2 regions of the Gordonia sp. 852002-10350_SCH5691597 genome follow, and region 2 is predicted to be linked to the other one. Evidence: predicted binding sites of a transcription regulator. Region 2 holds the regulator's gene; the other holds the start of a gene.
What was found. Region 2 encodes HspR, which represses chaperone genes until heat shock. Its sites were predicted from a motif close to ANNTGAGTNNNNNNNACTCANNT; they were not measured.
Positions count from the first base shown of each region.

Region 1: a site for HspR is predicted at 5,449-5,471, ahead of clpB (ATP-dependent chaperone ClpB). Genes of this name have one in related genera too.

Region 1 covers NZ_LZMO01000046.1:3,744-11,467, reverse strand. The annotation lists gene A5777_RS03545 (ATP-binding protein) at 1-156, shown strand, start outside; gene A5777_RS03540 (response regulator transcription factor) at 168-848, opposite strand; gene A5777_RS03535 (ester cyclase) at 1,209-1,613, opposite strand; gene A5777_RS03530 (SDR family NAD(P)-dependent oxidoreductase) at 1,666-2,457, opposite strand; gene A5777_RS03525 (TetR/AcrR family transcriptional regulator) at 2,545-3,201, shown strand; gene A5777_RS03520 (helix-turn-helix domain-containing protein) at 3,185-3,790, opposite strand; gene A5777_RS03515 (MFS transporter) at 3,940-5,427, shown strand; gene clpB (ATP-dependent chaperone ClpB) at 5,559-7,724, shown strand, end outside.
Region 2 covers NZ_LZMO01000269.1:36,141-43,864, reverse strand. The annotation lists gene dnaK (molecular chaperone DnaK) at 1-648, shown strand, start outside; gene grpE (nucleotide exchange factor GrpE) at 645-1,223, shown strand; gene dnaJ (molecular chaperone DnaJ) at 1,350-2,555, shown strand; gene A5777_RS20515 (heat shock protein transcriptional repressor HspR) at 2,559-2,951, shown strand; gene A5777_RS20510 (hypothetical protein) at 3,047-4,258, shown strand; gene A5777_RS20505 (FAD-binding oxidoreductase) at 4,282-5,433, opposite strand; gene A5777_RS20500 (amidohydrolase family protein) at 5,656-6,756, shown strand; gene A5777_RS20495 (amino acid permease) at 6,778-7,724, opposite strand, start outside.

The DNA.
Region 1 (7,724 bases), on a different contig from region 2:
GCCTCGCGGCAGCGCGGATCAGGCGGTTCAGGTCTCGGACTGGCCATTGTCTCGGAGATCGTCCGCGCCCACGGTGGGACCGTGGTGATCACAGACGCCGATGGTGGGGGAGCGGCAGTCGGCTTTCGGATGAGCGTCGAGCAGGGTTTGGACTAGCCTTTACGTGCCTAGCTGCCTCCGTCGGCCGCCAGGCGGTACCCGACCCCGCGCACCGTCTGAATTGCCTTGCACCCGAACGGGGTATCGATTCTCTTGCGGAGATAGCTCACATAGACCTCGACGATGTTCTCGTCGCCGCGATAGTTCACGTCCCAGACGGAGTCGAGAATCTCGGCTCGGGTCACCACCTCACCTTTGTGGCGCATCAGGAACTCCAGCATGCTGAATTCCCTTGGCGTGAGGGTGAGTTCCGTTTCGCCGCGGGCCGCGACGTGGGCTGCCGGGTCGAGGGACAGGGTGCCGGCGGTGAGCACCGCTGGTCGCTCGGGCGCACCACGGCGGGCAAGAGCACGCATGCGCGCGATCAACACGATGAACGAGAACGGCTTGGTCAGATAGTCGTCAGCGCCGAAATCGAAGGCGTCGGCTTGGTCGTACTCGCCGTCCTTGGCCGTCAGCATCAACACGGGTGTCCACACCTGGGAACGCCGTAGCGACCGCACGACCTCGTATCCATTGAGGCCCGGCATCATGATGTCGAGCAGGATCACATCGAAGCGCTCGGAGGTGGCCTTCTCCAGGCCGAGCGCACCGTCGTGCACGACGTCGACCACCCAGCCCTCGGCCACCATCATCCTGCGGACCGTCTCGGCGACGTTATGGTCGTCGTCGACTACAAGGATGCGCACGCCACCTTCACCGCCCTCTTCTCCGAACACAGTGTGCCCGCTCGTCGCTGTGGAGACACTGAGTGGCCCCGAGGGCCGAGGGGGCTGTAGATGTGTGTCTTACGTGAAGGTGTGGGTGCTGCAGCACCCGCATCTTTCGACTCGACACACATTTGGCGATCGGGGAGCACCGTCGCGCGACTCGTGCCGCTGGTAGAGGCAGGCTACCGCGGCCTGGTGATGTGCGTGGCGCAGTTCATGTCGCGAATAGCGACGTCGTTTGGAACCGATCGTCGACGCCGGGTCGCAGCGACTGTATCGCTCCTCGTCTTCGAGCGTGATCGGCCGCCTTCGGATGGCGGCTGGGGGGACGAGAAGAATTCAGCTCGATGGGGTCAGCTGGGCTGCGACATCGGCGGTGTCGAGGATGACACGTTCGCTGACCACTTTGCCGTTCTCGTCGAAGTCGACGATGGCGACCATCTCCAGCGCGATCGTGTTGCCCGTGGCAGGCAATCCCGCATAAAGGCCGTCATGCGTGCCGTCGAACCTCACCAACATCGCACCGGTGAGTCCTTCCTGACCCAGCGGCGTGATGGTGGCGCGGAGGTCGCTGAACGCACCGAAGAGCGATTCTTCGCGCGAACGCAATGCGTCGAGTCCGGCCTGGGGTCCGGTGAGGGGCGAGTTGTAGGCGGCGGGTTCTGCCCACAGTGTGAGTACCGCGGCAGGATCGTGGGCGTTCACCGCGGCGGCTGCGGCTACAGCAAAGTCGTGAATGTACATGTGTTGGTACTTCTTTCGTTAGTCGATCGTTGGTGGAACCTGGGCATTTGCTTCAGGGGCGAACGGACCGTTCGGCGGCCGCGATGGCGACCCGTGCAGGGAGTCGGGTGCTCACGGCTGCGACCGCGGCGTTGGAGAAGCCGTCGACAACGCTGGGCCGATGGCGATGTAGTGCGCGCAACGCGGTGTTCACGACATCGTCCGGGTTTCGTCGCCGGCCCACGGATGCGGCGTCGCCGACGATGTCGAAGAACTCTGTATCTGTGGCCCCGGGACACACGGCGATGACGCGGACGCCGGTCGGCTTGGTCTCTGCCCACAGCGCCCTGGTGAAGGAAAGGACGAACGCCTTCGTCGCGCCGTAGACCGCCATGTGGGGGATTGGCTGGAACGCCGCGGTACTGGCGATGTTGATCACCGTGCCGCTGCCTCTGGCCGTCATCGCCGGCAGGAACAACGTGGTGAGTTCGGCGAGGGTGGTTACGTTCAGTTGGATCTGGGAGACGATGTCGGCTGAGTTGGCCGTCACCAGATCCCCGTGGGCGCCGACTCCCGCATTGTTCACCAGGACGTCGACACTCAGGCCTTGTGCGACAACGTCATTGAACAATGTGGTCCCGGCGCCGGGGCGGGACAGATCACCGGAGATCACGCGCACATCGGTGCCGTGCGATGCGTGTAGTTCCTTGGCGAACGTGCTCAGCACATCGGTGCGGCGAGCGACCAAGACCAGTCGCGCGCCGTGGGCGGATGCGCGCTGGGCAAAAGCGCGCCCGATCCCGGATGACGCGCCGGTGACGAGCACCGTCTTTTCGCGCAACAGTGCGTCTGCGAAGTCGGACATGGATTCTCCTTCAATAAATAAACCGACTGGGCGGTATTGCAAATGTATGATGAACTATTGGAGCTGAATGTGCAAGAAGGGGTACCGATGACGAACAGACAGTCAGGCAGGACTGTGGGACGACCTGCGGGACCAACGGCCAAGGGGGCGAGTACCCGAGCGCACATCGTCGACTCGGCAGCGACGGTCTTCGCCGACCTGGGCTACGACAACGCACGGATGTCAGTACTGGTCGACGCCACCGGCCTCACCAAGGGAGCCGTCTATTTTCATTTCGACAGCAAGGAGTCGCTGGCGCTGGCGGTCCTGGAGGACAAGAACCGTGAGTGGGTCAGCAAAGTGCGCAGCGCCTTGTCGAGCGTCCCCGCAGGTCGTCGTCTGGAGGCGCTGCTGCCGACGATGCTCACCATTCACCGAGACGACCCGACGGTGTGGGCGGTGTCGAAACTGACCCGTAACCTCACCGACCTGGGACAGGACAGTCCGGTTCGTCGACGGGTGGCCGAGGTGAACCAGGAATGGGTCGATCTTGTCGGCGCAGTAGTCGGCGAAGCCCAGGAGCGCGGGGAGGTGCGGGCCGATCTCGACTCGGTGAGCGTCGCCATCGCCTTGATCGGCGCCTTCGACGGACTGAAAGCGTTGCATGACACGCTGACCGAGGACGGTACCGAGCCGTTTGCGTCGGGTGCGCAAGCGCTCGGTGCGATGGCGGTTGCGGGCCTGGCGCCTACGGGTGGTGCGTGAGTCCTTCAGACCACCGCACCGGCTGGTCACCGTGCGGTCCGAACAAGTGCAGGATCTCGACGGTTGAGTTGTCCGCCGGGCCAAACCAGTGGGGTTCTGCGGTATCGAATTCGGCGACCTCGCCCGCCGTGAGTATCTCGTCGCGCTCTGCGACGATGACGCGCAGCGTCCCGGCCAGGACGTAGAGCCATTCGTAGCCCGGATGGGTGACGAGCTTCGGTGCGCGAGCGGAGAGTACCTGCTTGAACACCTGAATCCGTCCCGGATAGCCGGTCAGGGGGATGACGACGCTGCCGGTGTCGTGTCGGAAGGGCGTCAGGTGCACCCGCGGATCGCCGCTGGGCGGTGGGGCGATGAGTTGGTCCAGTGAGACGCGGTAGACCCCGGCCAGCGGGATGAGCAGGTCCAGCGTCGGCCGTCGCTTGCCGACCTCGAGACGTGACAACGTGCTGGCAGTGAGTCCGGCGTCGTTCGCGACCGTTTCCAGAGAGAGCCGGCGTTGCTGTCGGAGCCTGCGCAACCGTGGCCCGATGGCGTCCAGGATCGCGGTGACATCGGCATCGGGTGTCGGCGGTGCGTCACGGTTCACCGCTCAAGTGTGACGGCCTGTGTGTGACACGGCCGGATTGTTTGCGGTTTCTGCAAGAACGCTGGGGATCGCTGATGTGGCCCGTGCACACTCACGTCGTTCTGTTCACGCATCCAGGCCACGAGACAGTGGTCCAAGGGGGTTCGCCTGTGTCCACTGCCGAGTCCGATGTCCTCAGCGCATCCAGACGCCGGTTGGTGCTCGTGGTGTGCGCGTCGAGTCTGTTCCTCGTAGGGCTCGACACCACGATCGTCAATGTTGCTCTGCCATCTATTGGAGACGGTCTGGCGATCGGCGCCCGCGGACTGGAGTGGGTCGTCGACGCCTACACGATCGTGTTCGCGAGCCTGTTGATCACCTCGGGTGCCATCGCCGACCGATTCGGTCGTCGTCGGGTGTTCCTGATCGGGCTGATCGGGTTCGGTGTGACATCGCTGTTGTGCGCGCTGGCACCGAACGCGGGTGTGCTGATCGCGGCCCGTGCGCTGCAGGGGGTGGCAGCGTCGATGCTGAGTCCGGTCGCGTTGGCCATCGTCGTGGCGGCGACGCCGGATCCGCGCGAACGGGCCAGGGCGATCGGCGTGTGGGCGTCGGTATTCGGACTGAGCATGGCCGCCGGGCCCGTGCTCGGTGGCGTGCTGCTCCACAACTTCGAGTGGCGGTCGGTGTTCTGGATCAACGTACCGCTGGTGCTCGTAGCCCTGGTCGCTGTGCTGACGGTGGTGCCGGAGTCGCACGGTGTGCGGACACGGCGTCTCGATCCAGCCGGTCAGCTCCTGCTGATTGCCCTGCTCGCGCTCGGCGTCGGCGCACTCATCGAAGGGCCGCATGTCGGGTGGACCGCGCCGGCGATGCTGGCGATCTATGCGGGTCTCGTCGTTGTGGCGGGTGTCTTCATCGGTGTGGAGACACGCCGCTCCGCGCCGCTGATCGACCTCTCGGCATTCGGTCAACCCGAGTTCACCGCGGCCGTCCTCGGGGCCTTGGCCGTATTTGTCTCGATCTCGATGACCCTGTTGTTCACCACGTTCTACCTCCAGGTGGGACGCGGCTGGGCGCCCATGGCAACGGGCCTGGCCGTCCTTCCCATAGCCGCGGGGGCGACGGTCTGTGCACCACTCTCCGGCCGGATGGTCGCTTCGAGGGGCCCGCGCAGGCCGCTGTTCATCGCTGGTGGCTTCATGGCCGCCGGTGGTTTGCTCGCTTGGATGTCCACCGGGTCATTGGTCGGTGACGGTGGCGTGTCGGTTCTGCTGCTGCTGGTGGCGTACGCGTTGTTCGGGATCGGTATCGGTTTCGCGAACGCGCCCATCACCAACACCGCGGTGAGCAGTCTCCCGGCCGAGCGGGCCGGTGTGGCCGGCGGCATCACGTCGACCGCCCGGCAGGTCGGTGCCGCCGTCGGGATCGCCGTGGCCGGAGGATTGCTCGGCTCGGCGTTGACACCGGCGAGCGATGTCAGATCGGCCGAGCTTTCCGGGGTGCTGGCCCCGGGATGGCTCATCGTCGCCGCCTGCGGTGTCGGCCTCATCCTGCTGGCCACTGCCGCACCACACGCGCAGGGGAGCGCTCGACGCCATCACTCTGACGACGTTGGAACTGCCACTTCTCTGCCGGAGCATGAGAATGACCAGTGATGCACGTCACACAATATACAAACCTGAGCGAAATAGACTCAACTCTACGTGCGTTGAACAACTCGAGTGGCCATAATTGAGCCACGGAGACTTAAGAACGCAAGAACACGTAGAGAAAGAGGTACCACCAAGTGGACAGCTTCACCCCGACCACCAAGACGCAGCAGGCGTTGAGCGCTGCTGTGCAGGCGGCGGCCGCTGCTGGTAACCCCGACGTACGTCCGGCCCACATCCTGGTCGCGCTGCTGGACCAGTCCGACGGTATTGCTTCGCCGCTGCTCAAGGCGGTGGGAGTGAATCCGTCGACTGTTCGGGCGCAGGCTCAGGCCATGGTCGACCGGGCGCCGACGGTGTCGAGTGCCAGTGCCCAGCCGCAGCTTTCCCGCGAATCGATCGCGGCGATCACCGCTGCTCAGCAGCTCGCGTCCGAACTCAACGACGAGTACGTCTCCACCGAGCACCTCGTCGTCGGGCTCGCCACGGGCGATTCCGATGTCGCCAAGCTGCTGCACGACAACGGCGCAACCCCGCAGGCTCTGCAGGAGGCGTTCGTCGCCGTCCGTGGCACCGCGCGCGTGACGTCCGAGGACCCCGAATCCACGTATCAGGCGCTGGAGAAGTACTCGACCGACCTGACCGCGGCTGCCCGTGAGGGCAAGCTCGACCCGGTCATCGGGCGCGACTCCGAGATTCGTCGGGTGGTGCAGGTGCTCAGCCGTCGTACCAAGAACAACCCGGTGTTGATCGGTGAGCCAGGCGTTGGCAAGACCGCCATCGTCGAGGGGCTTGCTCAGCGCATCGTCGAAGGCGACGTGCCGGAGTCGTTGCGCAACAAGACAGTTATCTCGTTGGACCTCGGATCGATGGTCGCGGGCGCCAAGTACCGCGGCGAGTTCGAGGAGCGGCTGAAGGCCGTGCTCGACGAGATCAAGGGATCGGCCGGCCAGGTCATCACCTTCATCGACGAGCTGCACACCATCGTGGGTGCCGGTGCCACAGGCGATTCCGCCATGGATGCAGGCAACATGATCAAGCCGATGCTTGCTCGTGGTGAGCTGCGACTCGTCGGTGCCACGACCCTGGAGGAGTACCGCAAGTACATCGAGAAGGACGCCGCACTGGAGCGTCGTTTCCAGCAGGTGTACGTCGGCGAGCCGAGCGTCGAAGACGCGATCGGCATCCTGCGTGGACTGAAGGAACGGTACGAGGTGCACCACGGTGTACGCATCACGGACTCCGCATTGGTCGCTGCCGCAACACTTTCCGATCGCTATATCACCTCGCGCTTCCTGCCCGACAAGGCCATCGACCTCGTCGACGAGGCGGCGTCGCGCCTGCGGATGGAGATCGACTCGCGCCCCGTCGAGATCGACGAGGTCGAGCGTGTCGTCCGACGCCTCGAGGTCGAAGAAGTCGCGCTCGAAAAGGAGCATGACGAGGCGTCGAAGCAACGTCTGGAAAAGCTGCGTCAGGAACTGGCCGATCAGAAGGAGAAGCTCAACGAGCTCTCTGCACGCTGGCAGTCGGAGAAGACCGCCATCGACGCCGTTCGCGACACCAAAGAAGAGCTGGAACGCCTTCGCGGAGAAGCAGATCGCGCTGAGCGTGATGGTGATCTCGGCCGCGCGGCCGAGCTGCGCTACGGCAAGATTCCCGGCTTGGAGAAGGAGTTGGAGGCCGCGATCGAGAAGACCGGCACCGACCCTGACGAAGACGTGATGCTGCAGGAGGAGGTCGGCCCCGACGACGTCGCACAGGTCGTGTCGGCGTGGACGGGTATCCCCGCGGGCAAGATGCTCGAGGGTGAGACCGCCAAGCTGCTGCGCATGGAAGAGGAACTGGGACAACGCGTCATCGGTCAGAAGGACGCCGTCGTCGCGGTCTCCGATGCCGTGCGGCGTGCACGCGCAGGTGTCGCCGACCCGAACCGGCCGCTGGGATCGTTCCTGTTCCTCGGACCGACCGGTGTCGGCAAGACCGAGCTGGCCAAGGCGCTGGCGGAGTTCCTGTTCGACGACGAGCGCGCGATGGTGCGCATCGACATGAGTGAGTACGGCGAAAAGCACGCCGTCGCAAGGCTTGTCGGTGCCCCTCCCGGCTACGTCGGCTACGAGCAGGGCGGTCAGTTGACCGAGGCTGTGCGGCGTCGTCCGTACACGGTGGTCCTCTTCGACGAGGTCGAGAAGGCTCACCCCGACGTCTTCGACATCCTGCTGCAGGTTCTCGACGAAGGACGCCTGACCGACGGTCAGGGCCGCACCGTGGACTTCCGCAACACCATCCTCATCCTGACGTCG
Region 2 (7,724 bases):
ACGGCCGAAGACAACCAGCCGTCGGTGCAGATCCAGGTCTATCAGGGTGAGCGCGAGATCGCCTCGCACAACAAGCTGCTCGGCTCGTTCGAGCTCGGCGGTATTGCTCCTGCGCCGCAGGGTGTTCCGCAGATCGAGGTGACCTTCGACATCGACGCCAACGGCATCGTGCACGTCACCGCGAAGGACAAGGGCACCGGCAAGGAGAACTCCATCCGCATCCAGGAGGGCTCGGGCCTGAGCAAGGACGAGATCGACCGGATGGTCAAGGACGCCGAGGCCCACGCAGAAGAGGACCGCAAGCGTCGCGAGGAGGCCGAGACCCGCAACCAGGCCGAGTCGCTGGTCAACCACACCGAGAAGTTCCTCAAGGACAACGAGGACAAGGTTCCCGGTGAGGTCAAAGACAAGGTCAACGCTGCGATCTCCGAGGCCAACGAGGCCCTGAAGGGCACCGACATCTCGGCGATCAAGAGCGCGATCGAGAAGCTGTCCACGGAGTCCCAGGAGATGGGCCAGGCGATCTACGCGGCATCGGCCGCTGAGTCGCAGAACGGCGCATCCGCCGAGGGAGCCACGGCAGACGCCGACAGCGACGTCGTCGACGCAGAGGTTGTTGACGAGCCGAACTCCGGGGACACTAAGTGACCTCACCGGAGCCCGAGCTCGACACGACTGCGGCAGACGCCGCGGGAGTAGACGTGGAGTCGACGGTCGAAGGGACCGTCGACCCCGCGTCGGGTTCGGAAGAGGCGACCGGCGGGAACTCGGCCGAGGTGGCCGAACTGACCGCAGCCCTGCAGCGCGAACGCGCACAGTTCGCCAACTACAAGCGGCGAACCGAAGAAGAGAAGCAGGGACGCGTTGCCTACGGCAAGCAGATCCTGATCGACAAGCTGTTGCCCGTTCTCGACGACCTCGACCGTGCCCGCGAGCACGGCGACCTCGAGAGCGGACCGCTCAAGGGTGTGGCCGACAAACTCATCGCCACACTCGACGCCGAAGGATTGACGAAGTTCGGTGCACCGGGCGACCCGTTCGACCCGGAACTGCACGAGGCCGTCCAAAACGACGGCAGCGGAACAGAACCCGTCATCGGCGCGGTTTACCGCGGCGGTTATCGGCTCGGCGACAAGGTGATCCGCACGGCGATGGTGACCGTGACCGATCCCGCCCCGGCTGGTCAGTCGCAACCGCAAGACACGCAGAGTGGTGCACAATAATCACCTGCGCATATTCCGATGGTGCGTCGCGCGAGAACTCGACGCGACGCACCATCGGTGCACTCAAGGCTTTTTCACAACTCAAGACCAGACAACTTCACACAACTACGAAGGAGGTGACGTCTGGTGGCTCCACAACGAGAATGGCTCGAACACGACTTCTACAAGGACCTGGGCGTTGCTTCTGACGCTTCAGCTGAAGAGATCAAGAAGGCTTACCGCAAGCTCGCTCGCGAGCTGCATCCCGATGCCAATCCGGGAGACAAGGAAGCCGAAGAACGCTTCAAGCGGGTGTCTGAAGCCCACAGCGTGCTCTCCGACGCCGACAAGCGTAAGGAGTACGACGAGACCCGTGCCATGTTCGCCGGCGGTCAATTCCGCGGCGGCGGAAACGGTTTCCCGGGAGGGTTCCCCGGAGGCGGCGGGACCCGCTATTCGACGAGCAACGGCGCTGATTTCAACATCGGCGACCTCGGCGACCTGTTCGGCGGCGGAGGTGAATCGAGCGGCGGATTCGGCGACCTGTTCGGCGATCTGTTCAACCGCGGAGGTTCATCGCGCTCATCGACGGCGACGCGGCCGCGTCGCGGCAACGATCTCGAGACCGAGACCACGCTGTCGTTCAAAGACGCCGCGGTCGGTACGACCGTACCGCTTCGCATAACAAGTCCCGCCCCCTGTACGACGTGCCACGGAAGTGGCGCCAAGCCGGGGACGAGCCCGCGAGTCTGCCCGACCTGCAACGGGTCCGGGCTGGTGAGCCGCAATCAGGGCGCGTTCGGTTTCAGTGAGCCGTGCCAGGACTGCCAGGGAACGGGATCGCGCATCGACGATCCGTGTACCGACTGCGACGGCTCCGGAGTGAAGGTCAGGGCTCGCACGATTAACGTGCGTATCCCCGCCGGCGTCGAAGACGGACAACGAATTCGGTTGGCAGGCCAGGGCGAAGCAGGTCGACGCGGCGCTCCGTCGGGCGACCTCTATGTGGTCGTCCACGTGACCGCCGACAAGATCTTCACCCGCAGCGGCAACGACCTCAAGGTTCAACTTCCGGTCAGTTTCTCCGAATTAGTGCTCGGGGCAACGGTTTCCGTGCCGACGCTCGAGGGGTCGGTGGGAGTCAAGATTCCGCCGAACACCACAGACGGACGCACTCTGCGTGTCCGGGGACGTGGTGTACCGAAGCGTTCGGGCGGAGCGGGCGACCTCTTGGTCACCGTGAAGGTCGAGGTGCCGGGCTCACTCGACGACGCCGCGACCGAGGCGCTCAAGAAGTACGCCGAGGCCGAGAAGGCGAGCGGATTCGACCCCCGTGCAGGATGGGGGCGATGAGTCATGGCGAGTCGAGACTTCGAGGATTCGAGCGCGACATTCATGATCTCGGTCGCCGCCGAACTGGCAGGGATGCACGCGCAGACATTGCGCACGTATGACCGGCTCGGACTCGTCACGCCGCAACGCACGACCGGAGGCGGACGCCGCTACTCGACGCGCGACGTCGAACTCCTGAGGGAGATCCAACGTCTCTCGCAGGAGGAAGGCGTCAACCTCGCGGGTATCAAGCGCATCATCGACCTGACCAATCAGGTCGACGCTCTGCAGCAGAGAGTGGGCGAACTGCAGAGTCAGGTCGAGCAGTCCGCTCGCCGAGGCGGCGAGCTGGTGCCGGTTCCGCGCACGAGCGCTCTGGTCGTGTGGCAACCGCGACGCGCCAAGCGTAAAGACTGATCACACGCTCTTTCCACCCATGCTCCCCGACGGCCGGTTGGCCGCCGGGGAGCACGCGTTAGGCTGACTTCTCATAGCAACGTGGGGAGTGAACGGTGACACAGCCGACTGGAACACAGCCGACTGGAACACAGACGACTGGAACACAGGCATCAGGCGCAGAGCCAACAGCGCCGGTGTCCCTTGGCGTGTCCGTCGTCGGCGACGAGATCGCGTCAGTCGTCATACGCTCGAACGGCGGTAGGGACGAGATCGCGGCCAGCAATCTCGTTGATCTGCCCGATTACCTCCCCGAATCGGCCGCCGCAGCCATCACGGAATTGGTCGAGTCGGTTCCGTTCGAGGTCGATCACCTCATCGTCTCCTGCTCGCGTCCGAGCACCCGCAACTACCTCGCGCAGGCGTTCACGCCAGGATCGTCGACGCCGCCCTGGTACCGGATCACCAGCGTCGATGACATCACGAGTGCCATGCTGGCCGTCATGCGCTCGTCGCCCGGCGGCGCAGGCGTGACGGCGGTGGTGAACCTTGCACGCACAGGCGGGCCCGCTGACGGTGTGTGCGTGGCGCTCGTCGACAACACCACCGGCCAGTTGCTCGACACCCGCGACAACTCGACGGTCGAGGGGATTCCGGTCACCGATGCACGGGGTGCCGATGACGTCGCTCGACTGATCCTCGACGCCGACGGCGGCTCCCGGTTGAGTTCCGTCGTCTGCACCGGGTCGGGCGCAGAATTGCCCGGCGTCGCGCCCGCGCTCGAGTACGCGGTCGGGCGTCCGGTGTCGATCGCCGAGATGCCTGCTCTCGCGCTCGCCGCGGGCGCTGCCGCCACCCCGCCGAAGACGACGGTGTTGCGCGCAGGCGACTCGGAGCCCGCCGCATATGCCGCCGCCACGCCTACGCGCGCTCCTCGCGACGCGACGGGGCTGCGCTGGTGGGCGCTGGGAGCGGTGATCGGGGTCGCCGTGCTACTCGGCGCCATCGGACTGACCGCACTGCACGCCAGCGGCGACGACACCAGCGCCAGACCCGACACCACGCCGACCACGGTGACCGTGACCGACACCCCTCAGCAGGCAACCGTCACGCGCGAGGGCGAGGCGGTCACCGAAACGCAGACCGAGACCAGGAGCGAGGTACGCACCACGACGGTCCGACCGCCGACCGTCACCAGGACGGTTGAAGCCCCGGCGGCTACTCAGACAGAGACCACGACGGTCATCCAGACCACCACGGTCGTCGTCACTGAGCCCGGGCAGTCCGAAGGCAGCGGCGAGCAGGGCCAGGGAACAGGCGAGAACTGAGGTCGCGTGGGGGGCGTAGTCCGTCAGTAGACGGGATCCGACTGGATTCTGCTCGCCCGCACGCCCGCGATGATGAGTCGACGACGCGTCGCCGTCACCATCTGCGGAGAACCGACGACGAGCGCCTGATGATCGCTCCAGTCGCCTTCTGCCGCAACAACATCTGGCAGTAAGCCGATCCGATGGTCGACGCCGAGATCCTCGGGTGATGCGATCGAGTTCAACCACCACGGGTCGTCGGATTCCTGCGACACCGCAGTGATGCGCAACCACGGATTGGTCGAAGCGATGCGCGCGAGCACCGCCAGATCGTAGAGCTCTCCGGGGTAGCGCATGCCGTAGAAGATGTGCGTCGACGGCGAGTCTGCCCGCTTCGACATCTCGATCAGGAGCGCGCGCAGCGGAGCGAGGCCGGTACCTCCGGCGACCATGAGGACATCATGGCCGCGTTCGATGTGCAGCGTTCCGTGATTCTGCGCCAGCTTCCAGACGTCGCCGACACGCGTGGTCGACACGATCGCAGAACTCACGACGCCACCGGGGACGGCCCGGACGTGGAATTCGATTTCGCCGTCCTCATTGGGCGGAATCGCAGGTGAGAGATGCCGCCATTCGTGCGGCCATTGCGGAATCGCCACCTCGAGGAATTGCCCGACGGAAAAGCGCAGCGGATCGTCGCTGAGGAGCCGCACGACTGCGAGGTCGCGGGTGATCCGATACTTCTCGGCCACCCGCGCGGTCCAGGTCGGCGGCCCGGACGCCATCTCGGCAGCACCGCGCATCACACCGGTTGTCAACATCATCGCCTGGGTGACTGTCTCCTCGGTATCGCCATCCCAGTAGCCGTCGAGCAGCGCGCGGAACTCTCCGATCAGCGCGGTACACATCAGTGGGTAGTGCGCGGGCAGCACCCCGAACTTGCGATGATCGCGCCCGAGCTGGGCGAGTAGTTCGACCAGGTCAGTGTGGCCGTCGTCGGACGGGATGACCTCGAGGGCGTGGTCGATCACCCCGAAGAACGCCTCACGCAGATGCGACATCTGGGCGGGAAACAGGTCCCGCAGATCAGGATCGAGGGCGAAAAGGCGCGTGAAGACGCCGCGCGTGAACGCTTCGGGATCGCGTCCGATGACCTGACGCACGTGGTGCAGCGCATGGCGTGAGTGCCCGCCCATGCTCACCTCCGATCGTGCCGCCCCGTCGACAGCCTCTCCATTCTGCCCCCTCGTCGGCGCGGGGTGCCCGAGGTGGCGAAAGGTGTGTCCGTCGAAAAGAATCCGCACCCGTCGAACGCTTAATCGATCCGAAAATCGGAGCGATGTGGGATCCTGTATTTGTGGGCTCCCTGGAAAACGTGCTCCCTGGAAAACGTGCTCCCGGGAATCGTCGACGCGCACATGTTGCAGTGGAATCCGCGTCAGACTCCTTGGCGGGCAAAGGGCCTCGCGCGGGTGCGACGACTCACGCCGAGGCTCGGCGATCGCGCATTCACCCTGCTGGTCTCACAGGCCGATAGAGAATACGTGCTGACACCCTCGGTCATCGCGCGCGCCTACGAGACCGAGCAGTACCTCAAAGACATCGCGGGAGTCCCGACGGTCGCGGACGTCGCGATCGACACCGTCGTCGTCGCCGATTCCCACTGGCGCGCATACGCGGGCGACATCGACATGATCGCAGACGCCGAAGCCGAGGAGCTATCGGAAACCCGCTACGTGATCGGCCTTCCCTTCGGTCTCGACGGTGCCCCGCGGTTGGGAGGGCTCATCGTGCACGGCGATCCTCGATCGCCCAACTTCGCCACGCAACTCGACGCACACCTCGACATCACGCCTCTCGTACGCGCGGTCCGGGTGCTCGCGGCACGGCATCCCGATCCGCGCGTTCGCGATTCGACGCCGGACGAGGGTCTGCTGGCGTCGACGTCCGCGCTGCGTGGCTTTGGCGAAGCGGTGCGTCGGGGACTGGTGCTGGAGGCGTTTGTGTATTCGCATCAGCTCTACGACGTGGTCAGTTTGGCACGCGAGTACCCCGAGGCCACGGTCGTCGTCGATCACATCGGGGCGCCGGTGGGTGTGTTCGGTCCGATGGGTGTGCGGACGGGCAACACCGCCGCGGCGCGTGCAGACATCATGCGCCTGTGGCATGAGCGCGTGGTGAGCCTTGCCGCGCAACCGAATATCGTGATGAAGCTGTCCGGATTGGCGATGCCGATTCTCGGTTACGGACACGACCCACACGGCAACATCGGGAGCCGAAAGACTCTCGCCGAGATGATCGGCCCCCTCGTCGGGCACCTGGTGAGCCATTTCGGGTCGGAACGACTCGTCTTCGGATCCAACTTTCCCCTCGACCGACCCAATGCGACGATGTCGATGCTTGTCGGCGCACTCCTCGACGTACTCAATCCGTGGGGGGACGACTTCTTGCGAAAAATCTTCCGCGACAACGCCCTGCGGGTGTACAACGTCGACGACGCCCCTCGCGGCCAGGCGTGAGGGGCGTCGTGCAGCGGGCTTCTATTTCTCCTCGGGTCCTTCCGGAACCGGCGGCTCAGGCATGACGGGATACTCACCGGTGTAGCCCTGGCGTTGCGCCGCGAGCGTCATGACCTTTGACCGGCAGCCGTACCAGCCGGCGATGAGCAGTGGCGTTCCGACGATGATCGCGATGAGATTCCAGATGTCGTCGTAACACATCAGGACGACCACCGCCGCGAGGAAGATGAGCGTGGCGTAACTGGTGTACGGCGTGCCCGGGAGTCGGAATGAAGGCCGTGTGAGTATGCCTTTCTTCTCCCACCGGTACAGCTGGATCTGACAGGCGACGATCATTGCCCACGTGGAGATGATTCCGAGCGCGGAGAGGTCGAGCGCGATGTTGAAGGCCTCTTCGGGAACGAACAGGTTGAGGATGACGCCGAGGAAGGTCAGCGCTCCTGTCAGTGCGATCCCGCCGAACGGAACCCCGTTCTTGTTCATCTTTCCGGTGAATGACGGTGCAGTTCCGTTGAGCGCCATGGAGCGTAGGGTGCGGCCCGTCGAGTACAGGCCGGCGTTGAGACTCGACATCGCCGCAGTGAGCACGACGAGATTCATGATGCCTCCCGCCGCCGGTACACCGATCTTCGAGAAGAAGGTGACGAACGGACTCTCGTCCGCCTTGTAGGTGGTGTAGGGCAGGAGGAGGGCGAGAACTATCAGGGATCCCACGTAGAACACGGCGATACGCAGGATCACCGAGTTGATCGCTCGCGGCATCACTTTCGCGGGCTCGGCCGTCTCGCCCGCCGCGGTGCCGACCAATTCGACTGCGGCATAGGCAAAGATGACGCCCGACGTCACGATCACCAACGAGAACAATCCCGTGGGGAACATTCCGCCGTTGTCGGAGATGACGCTGAATCCGGTCGATGCACCCTCGATCTCGAAACGTCCTGCGAGGAAGACGATTCCGACGACGAGGA